3 regions of the Streptomyces sp. NPDC059832 genome follow, and region 3 is predicted to be linked to each of the others. Evidence: riboswitches for the same ligand, from Rfam matches in the RefSeq annotation. Region 3 holds a riboswitch; each other region holds the start of a gene.

Region 1 (6,453 bases), on a different contig from region 3:
CGAGCCCCTCCGGCGATCGAGGAGCGGGGGTCCGGGGGCGGAGCCCCCGGGAGACGAACGGTCAGCCCTCGTCCGGCGCGCCGCACGGCGAGACGCACGGCCCCTTGCGCCACCACTCCGGCAGCATCGCGATGGCCTCGTCGCCCAGCGGGTTCACCCCGGGCCCCGCGGCCAGCGAGTGCCCGACCAGGACGTGCAGGCACTTCACCCGGTCCGGCATGCCACCGGCGCTCGGGAAGCCCTCCAGCACCTCGATGGCGTCGCGCCGTGCGATGTAGTCCTCGTGAGCGGCCCGGTACGCGGCGGCCAGCTCGGGGTCCGTACCGAGGCGCTCGGTCATCTCCTTCATGACCCCGTTCGCCTCCAGCGTGCCGATCGCGGACGCGGCACGCGGGCACGTCAGGTAGTACGTCGTCGGGAACGGCGTACCGTCCTCCAGCCGGGGCTGCGTCTCGACCACGTCCGGGTTGCCGCACGGGCAGCGGTGCGCAATCGCGCGCAGACCGCGCGGCGGGCGGCCCAGCTGCTGCTGGAACGCGGCGATGTCCGCCTCGGTGGGCGCGGTGGACTCGGTCTGGGGAGGGGGCGTTTCCATGCCTGCCTAGGTTCTGATCGGGCTGCTCGAACTGCGGTTCTGCAGATGGATGAAGAGAGTCAGTCGCGGTCGGCGCTGTCGACGCCGTCCCAGAGGTTGGAGTGCCACGGCCGGCCGGACTCGTCCGTCCTGCCCTCGCGCTCCTTGACCGCGTCGGGGTCGATCACCGTGTAACCGGTCTCCCCGGGAAGAAGGTAGTGCAGGTGCGTGCGGGCCAGCTGCCTGATGTACGCGTCGTCCTGGAGGCGCGCCTTCTCGTCGCGCAGCTCCTCGGTACGGGCCTTGGCCTCCCGCGCCAGGCGCTCCTGGTCGGCGATCTCGTCCTGCTGCGAGACGTACTGCCGCATCGGGTACGCGAGCGCGACCACCAGGGAGCAGACGATGAGCACGAGGAAGGCCGCCCGGCCGGTGAGCCGTGAGCGGCGGGCCTGACGGCGGTTCTGGGAACGGTAGACGCGGGCGGCGGTCTGCTCGCCGAGCAGCCGCAGCCGGGTCGCGGTGGAGAACCGGTCCCGGTCCTTCGCGGCCATGTCTCCGCCTCCCCACTACGCACGTCCGTCCCCGCACACGGTACGGGACCGAGTGCGGGGACGGACGGACGCCATGGCCTTCGGCCCCTGACGGGCCGAAAGGGATGCTCAGCCCTTGAACCGCGGGAACGCCGAGCGGCCCGCGTACACCGCGGCGTCGTCGAGGATCTCCTCGATGCGCAGCAGCTGGTTGTACTTGGCGACGCGGTCCGAGCGGGCCGGGGCGCCGGTCTTGATCTGGCCGCAGTTCACGGCGACCGCGAGGTCGGCGATGGTGACGTCCTCGGTCTCGCCGGAGCGGTGCGACATCATGCACTTGAAGCCGTTGCGCTGGGCCAGCTCGACGGCGTCCAGGGTCTCGGTCAGCGAGCCGATCTGGTTGACCTTGACGAGCAGGGCGTTGGCGGAGCCCTCCTCGATGCCGCGGGCCAGGCGCTCCGGGTTGGTGACGAAGAGGTCGTCGCCGACGATCTGCACCTTGGCGCCGAGCTTGTCGGTGATGACCTTCCAGCCGGCCCAGTCGTCCTCGTACAGCGGGTCCTCGATGGAGACCAGCGGGTACGCGGAGACGAGCTCCTCGTAGTACTCGGTCATCTCGGCGGCCGAGCGGGACTTGCCCTCGAACTCGTACTTGCCGTCCTTGTAGAACTCGGACGCGGCGACGTCGAGCGCGAGCGCGATGTCCTTGCCCGGGGCGTAGCCGGCTTCCTTGATGGCCTCGATGATGAGGTCGAGGGCGGCGCGGTTGGACTCCAGGTTCGGCGCGAAGCCGCCCTCGTCGCCGAGACCGGTCGAAAGACCCTTGGTCTTCAGGACCTTCTTCAGCGTGTGGTAGACCTCGGCACCCCAGCGCAGCGCCTCGGAGAAGGACTCCGCGCCGATCGGCGCGATCATGAACTCCTGGATGTCCACGTTGGAGTCGGCGTGCGAGCCGCCGTTGAGGATGTTCATCATCGGAACGGGCAGCAGGTGCGCGTTCGGGCCGCCGAGGTAGCGGAACAGCGGCAGGTCCGAGGCCTCGGAGGCGGCGTGGGCGACGGCCAGCGAGACGCCGAGGATGGCGTTGGCGCCGAGCGAGCCCTTGTTCTCGGTGGCGTCCAGGTCGAACATCGCCTGGTCGATCAGCCGCTGCTCGGTGGCGTCGTAGCCGACGAGCTCCGGGCCGATCTGCTCGATCACGGCGAGGACGGCCTTCTCGACGCCCTTGCCCTGGTAGCGGTTGGGGTCACCGTCGCGAAGCTCGATGGCCTCGAACGCACCGGTGGAGGCGCCGGACGGAACGGCAGCACGGCCCGTGCTGCCGTCGTCGAGGCCGACCTCTACCTCGACCGTGGGGTTTCCACGGGAGTCGAGGATTTCCCGGGCTACGACGACGTCGATGGACGGCACGAGGCATCTCCTTCTGGGATATGACGCTGGTTGTGCAGGGTCACTTTGGCCTTGCGACAAGAGCCTAACCGGCCCGGCCCGCTGAGCCCGACGACCGCCCGACCCCTGGGACGAAAAAGGACCCGAGGGCGCACATTGCCGGTCAAACAGGCAGAAATTTACTGGCCAGTAACTACAACACTTGAACGGTCCGGCGCTCCCCCGAGCGCAGACGGCCGAACCCCGGCCCGGCGCATACGGGGGAATGCGCGCCGGGCCGGGGTGCTCGGGGAGGAGAGAGCCTCGACTACTTCGTCAGGTGCAGCTGCTGACCCGGGTAGATCAGGTCGGCGTCCTTGACGATGTCCTTGTTCAGCTCGAACAGCTGCTGCCAGCCGCCCTCGACCTTGTGGTCGGCCGCGATCTCGCTGAGGGAGTCGCCGGAGACGACCTTGTACTCGCCGTCGCCCTTCTCGACCTTCTCGCCGGTCGGGGTGGTGACGGTCTTCTTGGACTCGGCCTGCGGGGCGGCGGAGCGCTCCGAGCGGGAGGCGGCGGGGGCCTCGGTGCGCTCGCTCTGCTTCGGCTGGGCCTGCTGGGCCGGCTGCGACTGCTGCTTCGGGGCGGCCGGGGCGCTCTGCTGCTCGGAGGCGCCGGAGCTCGCGGTGGAGTTCGAGGAGGAGCCGGTGTTGACGCCCGGGTCGACACCGTCGTTGGTCAGGTTGCCGGCACCGGCGCAGGACCAGGCACCCGGGCCCTGCATGTCGAGGAGCCGCTCGGCGGTGGCGATCTGCTGGGCCTTGGTGGCCAGGTCGGCACGGGCGGCGTACTGCGTACCGCCGGCGGCGGCCCAGCTGGACTGCGAGAACTGCAGACCGCCGTAGTAGCCGTTGCCGGTGTTGATGGACCAGTTGCCACCGGACTCGCACTGGGCGACGGCGTCCCAGGTGGCGACGGAGGCGGCGGAGGCGCTGGTCGCACCCATCAGGGGCACGGCGACGGCGGCACCGGCGACACCGGCGAGCGTGGCGATACGGACGGCCTTGGACGGGCGGCGGTGCTTGCCCTTGCTGGAAAGCAGCATGGAACTTCTCCTCACCGACGCCTACGAGGTGAGCTGTCGGGTTCGGGCCAAGTGAGTTGCCCGGTCGCACGTCCTAGCACGCGACTTCACCCCAAGCCGGTCCTGATGCGTCTTTCGACGATCGGGCCCGGCGCTTACCTGGGTCCCCCGCTCCTGCCTACGGCGCTTTACGCGTCTGTTCCCTTCGACCGACGGCAGGATTCGGCGTGACGGTCGACGGGGCCCGCGGTGCGAGCGGTTCCGACCGTAAACATACGCAACCCCCACATTCAAAGACGGACACATCGGACAATCGACCCGTACTTGCATCTGAAGAACCGTCGTTTCCGCAGGTGGGACGTGATGCGGAAGGGCCTCCCGGGCGCGACACGCCAGTTGACGCAAAGAGACCCATGTCTCACTTACGCATAAGCGGACATAGGTCCCTGAACTACCCCGATTTTTGAGGTGCTTTTAGTCGATTATCAGACTGCTCTCACTGGGCCTTCACATCGAGATCGAGGCTCTGGCCAGGGAGGATGAGGTCCGGGTCGGAGCCGACGGCACCCTTGTTGGCCTCGTAGAGCGCGGGCCAGCCTCCAGGGACCTTCTGTGCATCAGCAATCGACCAGAGGTTGTCGCCGGGCCGGACGGTGTACGTGCCGTCAGCCGTCGGCTCGGCCGTGTCGCGCGCGCCGTTGCCGCCGCGGGAGGCGTGACGGCCCGACTCGCGACCGCCGCCGCCGTCCGTGCCCCGGCTCCCCTCGGTGGCCGGCACGCCGCGGTGCCTGCCACCCGCATCGCTGGACGAGTCGGGCGAATCGGACGCGTCACGGGGGGTACCGGAGGACGCCCCGGGAGACGGAGTGCTCGAAGTCGAGGGCTTCGGGGACCGCGAGGCCTTCCCTGACGGCTTGTCGGTCCTGTCCGAGCCGTCCGCACCGTCCACGTCGTCCGAGCCGTCCGAGGCGCTCCCGGACGGCGTGGCGTCGTCGGACGGGTCCGCCGACGCGTCGTCAGCCGGCTTCGCGCTCCCGGTCGGGTCGTCGGCGGGAACGGAGCCCGGGTCGACCCCCGGCAGCGTCCCGTCCACCGCGAGGCCCGAGATGACCGCACAGCTGGGCCAGGCCTGCGGGCCCCGGCCGTCCAGGACCTTCTCGGCCACCTCTATCTGCTGCGCCCGGCTGGCGAGGTCGGCGCGCTCCGCGTACGCCTCACCGCCGTACGCCTTCCAGGTCTCCGGCGAGAACTGCAGGCCGCCGTAGTAGCCGTTCCTGAAGTCGGCACTCCACGCGCCGCCGCTCTCGCACTCGGCCACCCGGTCCCAGGTCGTGGCGTCGGCCGCGTGCGCACCGGACGCGCCGAGCAGCGGGATGGCGATGGCCGATCCGGTCACGCCCGCGGCGACGACGATGGCGGGTGCCTGACGGGGGCGACGGTGTCTGCCGTTCGCGGAGCCCATGGGGTTGCCTTCCGTGTGACTGACATGTGACTGGTGAGTCGAACGGTGAACCTAGCGGGACTCGAACGCGCGTCACAAGTCGATGCAGCACAGATCACGTGAAAGTCACAGAATTGACGGACCGTCACTTCCGGTGGTCAGGGGCCCCGGCGTGAACTCCACGGGGAGCGTGCGAAGTCCACGCATGATGAGCCCGCCACGCCACCGCAAATCGGTAGGTTCCACCGCAAGCCGCAGGTCCGGAAGGCGGTTCAGAAGCGTGGCGAGCGCGGTCTGTCCCTCCAGCCGGGCGAGCGGAGCTCCCAGGCAGTAGTGGATTCCGTGCCCGTATCCGAGGTGCTGATTGTCACGCCGCGCGAGGTCGAGCGTGTCGGGGTCCTCGAAGCGCTCCGGGTCGCGGTCGGCCGCGGCGAGCACCACGAGCACGGGGTCCCCGGCCGCGATGTCCTGCCCGCCGAGCGTCAGCGCTTCGGTGGCGAACCGCCAGGTGGCCAGCTCCACCGGGCCGTCGTACCGCAGCAGTTCCTCGATCCCGGTCTCCAGCAGCCCGCTCTCCCCCGAGTCGAGCGCGCGCTGGAGCCGTTCCCGCTGCCCGGGGTTGCGCAGCAGCGCGTAGACCCCGTTGCCGATGAGGTTGACCGTCGTCTCGAATCCGGCGAAGAGCAGGATGAAGGCCATGGCCGCGGCCTCGTTCTCGGTGAGGTGCTCGCCGTGGTCGCTGGCCCGGATCAGCCCGGAGATCAGGTCGTCCCCCGGGTTCTCCCGCTTGCGGTGGATCAGTTCGGCGAGATAGCCGCGCATCTTCTTCACCGATCTGGCCACCCCGCCGCGCGGACCGCCGCCGTGGCGGATCATCATGCCCGCCCAGTCCCGGAAGTCGTCCTGGTCCTCGGGCGGGACGCCGAGCAGATCGCAGATCGCGTAGATGGGGAGCGGGAAGGCGAAGTCGTGGATGAGGTCCGCCTTCCCCTCCTCGATGAAGCGGTCGATGAGGCGGTCCGTCAGTTCCTGCACGCGCGGTGCGAACTCGGCGACCCGGCGCGGGGTGAACGCCTTGGAGACGAGGCGGCGCAGCCGGGTGTGGTCGGGCGGGTCGATGTTCAGCAGATGCGTCATCAGCTCGGCCTTGCGCTCGCCCGGGATGCCGGTCTTCCCCTTGGCGTGCGCCGGCTCGGCGTGGTGCGCCGGGTTCTTGGAGAGCCGGGAGTCGGCGAGCGCCTGCCGCGCGTCCGCGTACCGGGTCACGAGCCAGGCCTCGACACCGCTGGGCAGTGCGGTCCGGTGCACGGGGCTGTGCTCGCGCAGCCAGGCGTACGCCGGGTACGGGTCGGTGGCGAACTCCCAGGTGAAGAGTTCGGGTGCGCCGACGGGGCAGGCGGCGGGCTGATCGGTGGGGCGGTCGGCGGGGCTGTGGTTCACCCCCCGACGTTATCCG
Region 2 (6,453 bases), on a different contig from region 3:
GGCGCGTCCACCTGGAGAGAATCCGTGATGTCCGCTTCCCTGTCCTCTGCTGCCCGCCGCCGCACAATCGCGGCCGCCGGCACCGTCGCCGCCCTCGCTCTGACGCTGGCGGCCTGCGGTTCCTCCGACGGCTCGAAGCCCGACGATTCGTCCATGCCCGGCATGAACCACGGCTCGCGCAGTGCCTCCGCACCGGCCACCCCCGGCGGTGCGTTCAACGATGCGGACGTGACGTTCGCGCAGCAGATGATCCCGCACCACCAGCAGGCCATCGAGATGGCGAAGCTGGCCGACGGCCGCGCCTTCGACCCCGAGATCAAGAAGCTGGCCACCGCGATCGAGAAGGCCCAGGACCCCGAGATCAACACGATGAAGGGCTGGCTGACTTCGTGGGGCAAGCCGCTGCCCGCGTCCTCGTCCCCGATGGGTGACATGCCCGGGATGGACCACGGCTCGGACGGTTCGGGAATGCCCGGAATGATGTCCGGCAAGGACATGGACGACCTGGCGGCGGCCAAGGGCAGGGACTTCGACAAGAGGTTCGCCCAGCTCATGATCGGCCACCACCAGGGCGCGGTCACCATGGCCGAGGACGAGCAGAAGAACGGCGACAACGCCGGCGCGAAGAAGCTCGCCGGCGCTGTCGTCACGGCTCAGACCGCCGAGATCGAGCAGATGAACAAGATCATCGACCGGCTCTGATCCCGGCAGGGGTGCGGGCCTCCCTCGCATGACGGTCCGGACGACGTCATGCGAAGGCCCGCACCCCTCGGGCCTCGCGTCCGGATCAGGCCGGGCTCGCGTGCTCCGGCGTCGCCAGCAGATCACCCACCTCCTGTGCGGTGGTCTCCCGGAGCTCCTCCGCGACCAGCAGCCACCGGGTGATGCCGACCGATTCGAGGAACGGCAGATCGTGACTGGCGATCAGCAGTGCGCCCTCGTAGGACTCCAGCGCACCGGTCAGCTGCCGCGCGCTGGCGATGTCGAGGTTGTTGGTCGGTTCGTCCATCATCAGCAGCTGCGGGGCCGGTGCGGCGAGCATCGTCGCCGCGAGGGCGGCACGGAAGCGTTCTCCGCCCGACAGCGTGCCCGCCGGCTGCTCCGCGCGCTTCCCCCGGAACAGGAAGCGCGCGAGCTGGGCACGGATGTGGTTGTCGGTGACCCCGGGCGCCATGCGGGCCACGTTCGCCGCGACGCTCAGCTCCTCGTCCAGCACGTCGAGCCGCTGCGGAAGGAACCGCGTCGGTACGAAGGTCCTGGCCTCGCCGGACAAGGGGGCCAGCTCACCGGTGATCGTGCGCAGCAGTGTCGTCTTCCCGGCGCCGTTGCGACCGACGAGGGCGATCCGCTCGGGTCCCTGCACCCGGAGACTGCCCTCGCGCAGCCTGCCGAACCGGGGGCGCAACTCGTGCAGGTTCAACACGCCGCGTCCGGCGGGCACCGCCGTGTGGGGAAGGCTCACGCGGATCTCGGCATCGTCGCGGAGCGCGTCCGCGGCCTCCTCCCGGCGTTCGCGCGCCTCGCCGAGCCGCTCCTCGTGGACGCCGCGAAGTCTGCCCGCCGACTCCTGCGCGGACCGCTTGCGGCGGCCGGCCAGGATCTTCGGGAGGCTCCCCTCGGCCTCGATCTTCCTGCCGTTCCTCTGGCGCCGGGCCAGCTTCACCCGGGTCTCCTCCAACTCGCGTTGCTGGCGCCGCACATCGGCCTCCGCGGCCCGCAACGTCCGTCCGGCGGCCTCCTGTTCGGTGGCCACGGCCTCCTGGTACGCGGACCAGCCACCGCCGTACCAGTTCACGGACCCGGCGCGCAGTTCGGCGATGCGGTCCACGCGCTCCAGCAGTTCGAGGTCATGGCTGACCACGACCAGTACGCCCGAGCGCCAGGAGTCGACGGCCTCGTAGAGCCTCCGGCGCGCGAACATGTCGAGGTTGTTGGTGGGCTCGTCCAGGAGGAGGACATCGGGACGCTCCAGCAGCAGCGCTGCCAGGCGCAGCAGGACGGTCTCCCCGCCGGACAACTGGCCGACGGTGCGGTCCAGTTCGACGCCGCCGAGTCCGAGTGAGCCCAGTGTCGCCAGGGCCCGCTCCTCCACGTCCCAGTCGTCGCCGATCGTCTCGAAGTGCTTCTCGTCGACATCGCCGGCCTCGATGGCGCGCAGCGCGTCACGCTGTTCGGCGATGCCCAGGGCCTGGTCCACCCGCAGTGTCGTGTCGAGGGTGATGTTCTGCGGAAGGTGGGCGAGACTGCCGCCCACGGTCACCGAACCCTGGGAGGGGCGCAGTCGACCGGCGAGCAGCCGCAGCAGTGTGGACTTGCCCGCGCCGTTGGTGCCGACGAGACCGATGCGGCCCCGGCCGATGCTGAGCGAGAGGCCGTCGAGGACCGTCGTGCCGTCCGGCCACCGGAAGGACAGGGCCGAGCAGGTGAGGGAGGCGTGGGGGGTGGTGGGTGTCGCCATGGTGTTCCTCGCATTCGCAAGCGCAGTGACGGGGGCTTCGTATGCGAGCACCACGCGGCGACCGAGCAGCGGAGAAAGGTGCGGCGTCCGGAAGACAGAGGGACGGCTCATGCACCGAGGTCGCATCCACGCGGGGTCACGGGCAGCACGGAGCACTGCTACAGCGTGACGGGCGTACGGGCTGTGCCGTACGGCGCGATGTTCGCGAACCTCAGATGCGCAACGTCCACCTCTATCGGAGACAACAGGACATCAAAACCATAACCACGGGGAGGAGCGATGGCAACGCCTCCCGGTTTCGGGTGGGGGCCTGGGCCTGGGCGTGGGCCTCGGACGACGACGCGTACGTCCTGTATGAGCGATCCAGGACAGTTGCCCTTTTGGGTGATAAGGGGGTGTTTGGTGCAATTACGACTTTCGAGCACAGGGCGATATGTACCTTTTGGGATTTCGTGGCGCGAGTCACGTTCGAGCCCTCGAATGTCCCACCGTGGAATTCGGTTCCCTTTCCCCGCAAGGAAAGCGAACCGTTCCATGTGAGGTGGATTACCCCGATTCCAATGAATCGATCTTGTAAGTGAATTGCGTTATGAAATCAGGGGCTTGTCCCTTTCGGTCCTTCTCGCCTACGGTCACCGTCAATCCGGACGGAACGCCGAATCCTGCCGCCGCCCGGTAATCCCATCCACTCGTGTACGGCAGGAGCGGGGGACCCAGGTAAGCCGCCGATCCGGTATCCGGAACGGCTCGGGGTGAAGTCGCATTCGTGTGCGGCCAGGCATCTCCAGCCCGAACCCGACAGCTCACCTCGCAGGCGACGGAGAGGAATCCATCATGACCTCAACGGGTACGTACCGTCGTCGCAGGACCACCTCGCTGACCAGGGGCTTCATCGCCCTGGGCACGGGTGCCGCCGTACTCATGCTTCCGCTGATCGGTGCCCACGCCGCCTCGGCGGCGCCGGCGCGGACCGCCAGTGCCGCACCGACCGCGGCGTACACGGACGATCTGGACGGCTGGATCAAGGAGTCGCTGGCTGTCATGGCCCAGCACGGCATCCCCGGCAGCTACAACGGAATCCATCGCAATGTCATGCGCGAGTCCTCCGGCAATCCCCTCGCCATCAACAGATGGGACTCGAACGCCGCCGCCGGAACGCCGTCCAAGGGCCTCCTCCAGATCATCGATCCGACGTTCCGGGCCTACCACGTGCCGGGCACGGCGATGGACAGCTACGACCCCGTCGCCAACATCACGGCAGCGTGCAACTACGCGGCCGCCAAGTACGGCTCCATCGACAACGTCTCCGGGGCCTACTGACATACGGAACCAACGGTCTCCGGGCCGTCGCCCCCGCGGTCACCCCAGCCGCGGGGGCGTCCGGTCGACATGGCGCAGGATCGTGCCGACGGTGACGCGGGACGGTGCGAGGCGCAGTGCCGTGTTGCGCAGCGCGACGGCCGTAGGCAGGGACAGCCGCTGACCCATCCGGCCGGCCTGGCGGTCGGCTCGGGCGACCGACTGGCCGCGCTCCGCGACGTGTGATCGTCGACGCGCCGGCGTCACTCCTGGGCGGGCTCCGCCGCCTGCTTCCGGGTGGGGCGGGGCGGCACGGGAACGGTGGCCGCCTCACCCTTCCGGACCGCCTGCACCACCGCATCGTGCAGACGACGGCTGTCCTCCTCCGAACAACACGGCACGGGACTGCCCGACATGGTGAACCAGTCGATCGCACCCGTGTACTGCACGGTCACCTGGGCCGAGTCATCCGCCCAAGTCGTGTGAACGGTCAGGTCCCCGGACAGGACACCGACCTCCTCCGTGAGCACGCCACCGTGCCCGGAGAACACACCGCAAGTCGTCCATGACGCCCAAGCCATGACTCCAGGCTGGCACCAAGACCGCGGATGCGCGACCTGCGGGCTCCACGCCCCGACCGCGCCCGCTCGTGCGGGACACCGCCCCGCCCTTCCGGATGCTGGATATGGGGGAAACTTTCCATCGGGCCGGGCTGCGGTTCCCGCACCCGCCGATCCCCGGACTATGACGCGTTGTTAACGCCAAATCGTCGGATCGGCCCCTCGGAACAACGAATTCCGAAGGTGAACACCTCTTGACCTGCGGAACACGTCAGGATTGCATGTCGCGCTGGGAGCGACGAAACCACTCACCACGTCCTCGTCTGGAGGCGATACCGCTCCCGTGCTCAGACACCGCACCTGTTGATCGGAACCGCACGATGACCGAAACGCTCAGCGCTCCCCAGGCGCTCGCCCCAGCGACCGGCCCCACCCCACAGAAGCTCAAGCGTTCCATCGGCGTCGTGGGCGGAACTCTGCTCACGCTCTCCTGCGTGACGCCCGCCTCGACCCTCTTCGTGGTCGTCCCGGACCTGTTCTCCAGCCTCGGCACGTACACCGCCCTCACGATCGCCATCGGCTCGCTGCTCTGCATCGCGGTCGCCTTCTGCTACTCGGAGCTGGGCACGCTCATTCCGAGTGCCGGAGGCGAGTACGCCATGGTGTCGACCATGGCGGGGCGGCTCGCCGGGTGGCTCGTCTTCGTGCTCTCGCTGCTGGTCGTGATGATCGTGCCACCGGTCATCGCCATGGGAACGGCCGACTACCTCGCACCCATCGTGCACATTCCGGCTCCCGTCGCGGGTGCCGGTGTCATGGTGCTCGCCACCCTCGCCGGCCTCCTCGACCTGCGCGCCAACGCGTGGATCACCGGAATCTTCCTCGTCCTCGAAGTGATCGCGGCAGGTGTCGTCGCCGTTCTCGGCTTCGCCCACTCCGAGCGCGGTGCGTCGGCGCTGGTGCACGGGTCGGTCGCCTCGCCGGGCGGCACGAGTTCGACCGTCACCGCGATGATGGTGGTCTCCGGTCTCGCGATCGCGCTCTTCATCACCCAGGGCTTCTCCACGGCGGTCTACCTCTCGGAGGAACTGGAGAACCCGCGGCGCAACGTGGCCCGCACCGTGCTCGCCACCCTCGCCATCTCCACGGCCGTCATCCTCGTCCCGGTCATCGCCATCACGCTGGGCGCCCCGGACCTGGAGGCCCTGACCTCGGGTGACCTCAACACCATGGTCGCCGCCTGGTCCAACTCGGCCGTCGGTACCTTCGTCAGCCTCTGCGTCGCCCTCGCGATCATCAACGCGGGCATCGTGATGGTCATCCAGAACTCGCGGGTGCTGTTCGCCTCCGCCCGTGACAAGGCATGGCCCGCGCCGATCAACCACGCCCTGTCCCGACTCGGCCGGTTCGGGTCCCCGTGGGTCGCGACCCTGGTCGTCGGCGTTCCCGGAGCGGCGCTCTGCTTCGTCAACCTCGACACCCTGTACGGAGTCACCGGCGTATCCGTCACCGCCATGTACCTGCTGGTCGCCGTCGCGGCCCTGCTCTGCCGCCGCGGGTCGCACCGCGAGGCGCCGGCCTGGCGCATGCCGCTGTGGCCCGCGATCCCCGTGCTGCTGATCGCCGTGCTGGCGTACATCCTGACCCAGCAGGAGACCGAGTACCTGCTGTGGACCGGCGGGATCACCGCGGTCGCCACGCTCTACTGGGCGCTCTACCTGCGACCCCGCCGGGAGACCCGCTGGCTGGTCAGCATTCCGGAGGACGCGCAGTCCTGACCCGGACGTGTTCCGTGCGGTGCCCGGCCCGTCGGTGGAGATCATCCGCCGGCGGGCCGCTCCCGTGCCGTCCGTCACGCCCCGGTGCGGGGAGCCCGGATCCGGCCATCCGGGGCCCGTCACCGGACCCGATCGCCCGACCGGGCGCGGTGTCGGCCCGGCGACGGGCGGACACACCCCTGATTCCCTCACAGTGGGGTGAGGGCGTCGTCGGAACACGGGGAGTCGTGGCGGGATGAGTGTCGAGCGGGTCGGAGTCGTCGTTCACCAGGGCCGGCCCGAGGCCGTCGTCGCGGCGGACGTCGTACGCGATTGGTGTGCCCGCGAAGGCATCCCGTGCACGGACATCGACGTGTGG
Region 3 (6,453 bases):
CGCGATCTGCGCCGGAGCCGTGGTCTCACCCTGGAGACCGCCGCTCAGCGGGCGGGGCTCTCGCCCGCCCATCTCTCCCGGCTCGAAACGGGACGCCGCCAGCCTTCGCTGCCGATGCTCCTCGGTCTTGCCAGGATCTACGGTACGACAGTCTCCGAACTGCTCGGCGAGACGCCCCCGGAACGTGACGCGATCATCCGCGGCGGCAATTTCGAGGGGGCCGAGGCCGACGGCTGGATGTACCGGCAGGCCGGGGGTTCCGGCCGGGCCATGCAGGCGCTCCGCGTCCGGGTTCCGCACGGCGCGCAGGGCGATCTCGTGCGCGTCCATCCCGGCGAGGAATGGCTGTACGTGCTCGCCGGGCACCTCCGGGTCTGGCTCGGGGACACCGTGCACGATCTCGCCCCCGGTGACAGCGCGCACTTCGACTCGCTCACCCCGCACCGGATCACGGCCGTCGACCGAGACGGTGCCGAGCTGCTCTTCGTCCACACCCTGCTGCAGAGCCCCGCCGCCGAGCTGTGCCTCGGCAGCGGAATCCACCGTCGCTGAGACCGGTCCGTCCGGTCGCCAGAGAGGACTGTCATGTCCGATTCAGAGAACTTCGACCCGCTCGGGTCCAGGAAGAAGTACGAGGCGCAGGAGCGGAAGTTCCCGCGCGGTGTGGTGATCCGGCTGTTCGCCTACCTCATCGCCGGACACATCTTCGCGGCCTTCCTCTACCTGCTCTTCGCGGTGGCCGGCAAGGGCTGACCACCGCTGTCCGGCGGGCCCGGCTACGCCTCGTCGAGGAGCCGGTCGCGCAGCCGCTCACGGGTCTCGGGAGCGAGCTTCAGGCCCTCGGAGAAGTAGCGCTCCGTGCCGCCCCAGGTCTCGTCGATGGTGGCGAACGCCGCGGCGAGGTACTCGGCATGGGCGCCGAAGAGCGGATTCAGCAGTTCCATCACCTCGGCCGACATGCCGTCCGCCGAGGTGTCGCTGCGGCGCACCTTGTAGCGGCGGTGGGCGTCGTTGGACTTCAGGTAGTCGGCCTCGACGGCATCGCGTTCGACGCCGACGGCGAGCAGTGACACCGCGATCGACAGACCGGCCCGGTCCTTGCCCGCCGCGCAGTGCATCAGGGCGGGCACGCTGTCCTCGGCCAGGGCGTGCAGGACCTGGCTGTGCTCGGCGGTGCGGTCCCGGATGATCGAGCGGTACGAGGCGATCATCCGGTTCGCGCCCTTGCCGTCGGCCAGGATCGAGCGCAGCTGGGCGACGTCGCCGTCGCGGACCATGTGCCAGAACTCCGAGCCGTCGGCCGGGTCGGAGAGCGGGATGCTCACATTCCGTACGCCCGGCAGCTCCACGTCCAGGCCGTCGAGCCTGCGGTCGGCGTCGTTGCGGAAGTCGAAGATCGTGTGCAGACCGAGGCCGCCGAGGAAGGAGGCGTCCTCGGTGGTGGCATGTGCGAGGTGACCACTGCGGAAGAGCCGCCCGTGCCGCACCCGTCGGCCGTCCACGGTGGGCAGCCCGCCCACATCGCGGAAGTTGCGGACACCCGCCAGCTCGGGTTCCGTCGACGGCATCTGCGGCAACTGCTCCGTCACAGCGACTCCTGGTGTGTCTGGTGCCGACGCGAGTCGCCGGCAAGGCCACTCCCGCGACGATACGACATTGATACCTCAGGCAATCATCTCGGCCTTTCCCTGTCGATACCTGGGCGAACTCCTTTGCTCCCGCGGCGAATCCGCCCGGTGAATTCCTTGTCAGGCCGTTGCCCATGCCCCACTGATGGTCGATGATGTGCGGAACTGTTGGAATGTGGGGATGCGATGATCGAGACGGGCAACACCGGCCGGACCTGGCTGCTCACCGGGGCGAGCAGCAGCTACGCACTGCGACTGACCGAGCAGGACGAACTGGTCCATCTGCACTGGGGGCCGAGGATCTCCCTCGCGGCGGCCGAGGCGCTGGCCGCGGCGCCGGAGCTGCCCTTCAGGGCCTTCGAGTCCCACCTCGACGGCCGTGAGGAATATCCGGTGGAGGGCGGCCCCAGGTTCGTCCGCCCGGCGCTCTCGGTACGCACTCCGCAGGTCCGCGGCACCGAGTGGGCCTTCGCCGCTGCCGTGGTGGACGGGGACGAACTGCGGATCGGCTTCACCGACTCCGTGCACCGGCTCGCCCTCACCCTGCACTACCGGATGCGGGACGACTCCGATGTCGTGGAGCGCTGGACCACCGTCGCCCACGCCGGGCCGGACGGACCGCCGCTGGAACTGCTGCGCGCCGACGCGGCCGCCTGGTCGCTGCCCGCCCGCGACGGCTGGCGGCTGAGCCGGCTGCACGGACGCTGGGCGGCGGAGTCGCGGCTGGAACGGGCGGAGCTGCTCCATGGCGAGAGCGTCATCTCCAGTCGGCGCGGCCACACCGGCCACCAGTACCTGCCGTGGGCCGCACTGGACGCCGACGGCGCGGCGACCGAGGAGAGCGGTGAGGTGTACGGCTGCGCGCTCGGCTGGTCCGGGTCGTGGCGGATCTCCGTGCAGCGGCTGCCCGACGGGCTCGTACAGATCACCGGTGGCGCCGGCTACGACGACTCCGGGCTGCTGCGGCTCGCACCGGGGGAGTCGTACACCACGCCCGTGTTCGCCGGTCTGTGGAGCGGGCAGGGGTTCGGCGGGGCCAGCCGCGCCTGGCACGCCTGGCAGCTGGCCCATGTGATCCCGGACGCGGAGAACCTGCGGCCGGTGCTCTACAACTCCTGGGAGGCGACGGGCTTCGACATTTCGCTGGACCAGCAGCGCGCTCTCGCCGAGCGCGCCGCCGCGATGGGCGTCGAGCTCTTCGTGGTGGACGACGCGTGGTTCGGGCAGCGGACCAGTGACCGGGCCGGGCTCGGCGACTGGACGCCGAATCCGGACCGCTTCCCCGGCGGGCTGAAACCGCTCGCCGACGAAGTGCACGGGCTCGGCATGCAGTTCGGTATCTGGGTCGAACCGGAAATGGTCAACGCCGACAGTGATCTCTATCGCGCGCACCCCGACTGGGTGCAGCATTTCCCCGGCCGGGCGCGGACGGAGTACCGCAACCAGTTGGTGCTCAATCTGGCCCGCCCCGATGTGCAGGCATATCTCTGGGAGCAGCTGGACACGCTGCTCTCCGGTGCACCCGTCGACTATGTGAAATGGGATTTCAACCGCTGCTTCACCGATGCGGGCTGGCCGGGCGAGGAGTACCCGCAGAAGCTCTGGATCGAGCACGTGAACGGCCTGTACGCGCTGATCGACCGGCTCAGGGCCGCGCATCCCACGGTCGCGTTCGAGTCCTGCTCGGGCGGCGGCGGCCGGGTCGACCTGGGGATTCTGTCCCGTACGGACCAGGTGTGGACCTCCGACAACACCGACCCGCTCGACCGTCTCGCCATCCAGGAGGGCTTCGGGCACATCCACCCGGCCCGGGTGATGGCCGCCTGGGTCACCGACAGCCCGAACCACCAGCTCAACGGCAGGGTCAGCTCGCTGCGCTTCCGCTTCGTGAGTGCCATGGCCGGTGTGCTCGGGGTCGGCGGGGACCTCACCGAATGGAGCGAGGAGGAGCTGGCCGAGGCGCGGACCTGGGTGGAGCTCTACAAGGAGATCCGGCCGGTCGTGCAGCACGGCGCGCTGTACCGGCTGCGCGAGCCGCGGGGCGGACTCGGCGCGGTCCAGTACGTCCACGGGGCGGAGACCGTGGTCCTGATGTGGCTGGAGGCGCAGCGATACGGGGAGCGGCCCCCGGCCCTGCGGCTGCGCGGGCTGGATCCCGAAGCGACGTACACCTGCCTGGACACGGGGGACGTGCACCACGGTTCGGCACTGCTGCACCAGGGGCTGCACAGCGGACTTCGGGGCGATCTCGACGCGCGAGTGCTGAGGCTCCGGCGGGGGTGACAGACGGGACATGTCCGTAATGCGGGCTTTGTCTGAATATGGCCTGCTTGTACGGGAGATGATCGCCGCCTCGTGAGCGGGATCATATCCGTGACGGTGTGTGGTGACGGGCGAGTTGGGCATTCCGTGCGCGGCGCGGAAAGCCAAGATCCTTAATCCACGGAGTGTGACCGGAATTCCGCGCCGATTTCCCGGCGCGGATTCCGGCATGGAACCTGTGGCTTGTTCTCGTCGTCCCGACTCGCTTACGGTCACCGTCAATCCGGACGGACCGCCTAATCCTGCCGCCGCCCGGAATTCACATCCACTCATCGCGTGGCAGGAGCGGGGGAACCAGGTAAGCCGCCGACCGGAGAAATCCGGCCGGCTCGGGGTGAAGTCGCGCTCAGCGCGGCCGGGCATCTCCAGCCCGAACCCGACAGCTCACCTCGCAGGCGCCGGAGAGGAAATACGCCATGCCCATATCGGGTAAGCACCGCCGTCCGAAGTTCGGCCCCATCGCCCGTGGCGTCGCCGCGGCAGGCGCCGGTGGCGCCGTCCTCGCGCTGCCGCTGCTCGGTGCCACCGGCGCCCACGCCGCGGAGCCGGCCGCCCCGGCCGCCGCGCCGCAGTCGGCCGCCGCCACGCACGCCGAGCCGGTCGCGCAGAAGCAGGCCGCCACCACGACGTACTCCGTCGTCTCCGGCGACTACCTGTCGAAGATCGCCGCCGAGCACAAGATCAAGGGTGGCTGGGAGAAGCTGTACCAGGACAACCGGAAGGTCGTCGGCGAGGACCCCGGCCTGATCTTCCCGGGCATGAAGCTGACCCTCGGCGCCAAGGCGACCGGCGACGCCGCGCCCACCGGTGCCGGCGCCGGCTCGTCCCTCCCGTCGAAGGCTCCCTCGAAGGCCGCGGAGAAGTCCGCCCCGGCCAAGTCCGTGACCGCCGTCCCGCAGTCCAAGGCCCCGGCCTCGGCCCCGGCCGCCCAGAGCAGCGGCTCCGGTTACGTCCACCCGGTCCCCGGCAACCACACCACCAACTACCGCGCCTCCGGCTCCAACTGGTCCAGCGGCAGCCACACCGGGATCGACTTCCCCGTCTCCACCGGCACCAGCGTGAAGTCCATCACCTCCGGCACCGTCGTCGCCGCCGGCTGGGGTGGCGCGTACGGCAACCAGGTCGTCGTCAAGCACACCGACGGCCACTACTCGCAGTACGGCCACCTGTCCTCCGTCTCCGTCTCGGTGGGCCAGGCCATGAGCGCCGGTCAGCAGGTCGGCCTCTCCGGCGCCACCGGCAACGCCACCGGCCCGCACCTGCACTTCGAGGTCCGCACGGGCCCGGCGTACGGCTCGGACATCGACCCGATCGCCTTCCTGGCCTCGCACGGCATCTACGTCTGAGCGGAACGGCCGGGCAGCTGAGCAACAAAGCATGACCTGAGCAACACGGAAGGGGCGGTGCGCGGCGGCGCACCCCCCCTTCCGCTTATTCCCCCTTTACCAAAACCTGACCGGGTGGTCTATCTCACCACCCGTCAACCCCATATTACGGTCGCGTAGGTCACATTCGGCGGTGCAGGATAAGCGTTTGTGGCAGACGATTCGAGAAAAAACCAACGTGGCGTCATCAACCGACAGGGCGTCTTCGGGTCGTACGCGGCGATTGGCGACAGCTTCACCGAGGGAGTCGGCGACCCCGGCCCGGACGGGACCTTCGTCGGCTGGGCGGACCGATTCGCGGTGCTCCTCGCGGACCAGCTCCCGGACCCCGATGCGGGCACCGAAGGTTCCGCGCACGGGAATTTCAGGTACGCCAATCTCGCCGTACGCGGACGCCTCCTCGACCAGATCGTCGAGGAGCAGGTACCGCGCGCCAAGGAGCTCGCACCCGACCTGGTGAGCTTCTGCGCGGGCGGCAACGACATCATCCGGCCGGGCACCGACCCCGACGACGTGGCCGAGCGCTTCGAGCGCGCGGTCGCGGAGCTGACCGGAGCGGTCGGCACGGTCATGGTCACCACCGGCTTCGACACCCGTGGCGTTCCCGTGCTGCGCCATCTGCGCGGCAAGATCGCCACGTACACCGCCCATGTACGGGCCATCGCCGACCGCTACGACTGCCCGGTCCTCGACCTGTGGTCGCTGCGGTCCGTTCAGGACCGCCGCGCCTGGGACGACGACCGGCTCCATCTGTCGGCCGAGGGACACACCAGGGTCGCGCTGCGCGCCGCCCAGGTCCTCGGCATCGATGTGCCGGCCGACCCCGACCAGGAATGGCCCCCGCAGGCACAGCGCGGCACCCTCGAAGTACGGCGCGACGACATCCACTGGGCGCGGGAGTACCTGGTTCCGTGGATCGGCCGGCGGTTGCGCGGCGAGTCCTCGGGCGACCACGTCGAGGCGAAGCGGCCGGACCTCCTGCCGCTCTAGACAGATGTCCGCGGCCGCGTTGCCGCCGCTCGCCGGACCGGCCCGAACCTCAGACCGGTCCGGCGAGCGACGACAGCGGAGCGGCCGGTATCCGCTCCAGCACACCGCCCGCGAAGACGTCGTACAGC

What was found. Region 3 has a riboswitch for cyclic di-AMP ahead of ACFV8T_RS44495 (peptidoglycan DD-metalloendopeptidase family protein). Riboswitches for the same ligand answer to the same signal wherever they lie in the genome.
Region 1: it holds a riboswitch for cyclic di-AMP, as region 3 does, so the genes downstream of both, ACFV8T_RS20195 (transglycosylase family protein) here and ACFV8T_RS44495 (peptidoglycan DD-metalloendopeptidase family protein) in region 3, are expected to answer to the same signal.
Region 2: it holds a riboswitch for cyclic di-AMP, as region 3 does, so the genes downstream of both, ACFV8T_RS28490 (transglycosylase SLT domain-containing protein) here and ACFV8T_RS44495 (peptidoglycan DD-metalloendopeptidase family protein) in region 3, are expected to answer to the same signal.

Annotation. Positions count from the first base shown of each region.
Region 1 covers NZ_JBHWIY010000010.1:256,102-262,554, reverse strand. The annotation lists gene ACFV8T_RS20210 (DUF501 domain-containing protein) at 62-595, opposite strand; gene ACFV8T_RS20205 (septum formation initiator family protein) at 655-1,125, opposite strand; gene eno (phosphopyruvate hydratase) at 1,234-2,514, opposite strand; gene ACFV8T_RS20195 (transglycosylase family protein) at 2,801-3,577, opposite strand; cyclic di-AMP (ydaO/yuaA leader) riboswitch at 3,581-3,752, opposite strand; gene ACFV8T_RS20190 (transglycosylase family protein) at 4,053-5,018, opposite strand; gene ACFV8T_RS20185 (cytochrome P450) at 5,124-6,437, opposite strand.
Region 2 covers NZ_JBHWIY010000019.1:6,199-12,651, forward strand. The annotation lists gene ACFV8T_RS28480 (DUF305 domain-containing protein) at 28-702, shown strand; gene ACFV8T_RS28485 (ATP-binding cassette domain-containing protein) at 788-2,458, opposite strand; cyclic di-AMP (ydaO/yuaA leader) riboswitch at 3,102-3,288, shown strand; gene ACFV8T_RS28490 (transglycosylase SLT domain-containing protein) at 3,293-3,778, shown strand; gene ACFV8T_RS28495 (hypothetical protein) at 3,818-4,024, opposite strand; gene ACFV8T_RS28500 (hypothetical protein) at 4,021-4,338, opposite strand; gene ACFV8T_RS28505 (APC family permease) at 4,698-6,095, shown strand; gene ACFV8T_RS28510 (NAD(+)/NADH kinase) at 6,331-6,453, shown strand, end outside.
Region 3 covers NZ_JBHWIY010000072.1:6,308-12,760, reverse strand. The annotation lists gene ACFV8T_RS44515 (helix-turn-helix domain-containing protein) at 1-552, shown strand, start outside; gene ACFV8T_RS44510 (DUF6126 family protein) at 586-753, shown strand; gene ACFV8T_RS44505 (tyrosine-protein phosphatase) at 777-1,589, opposite strand; gene ACFV8T_RS44500 (alpha-galactosidase) at 1,815-3,911, shown strand; cyclic di-AMP (ydaO/yuaA leader) riboswitch at 4,207-4,363, shown strand; gene ACFV8T_RS44495 (peptidoglycan DD-metalloendopeptidase family protein) at 4,367-5,296, shown strand; gene ACFV8T_RS44490 (SGNH/GDSL hydrolase family protein) at 5,486-6,325, shown strand; gene ACFV8T_RS44485 (STM4011 family radical SAM protein) at 6,375-6,453, opposite strand, start outside.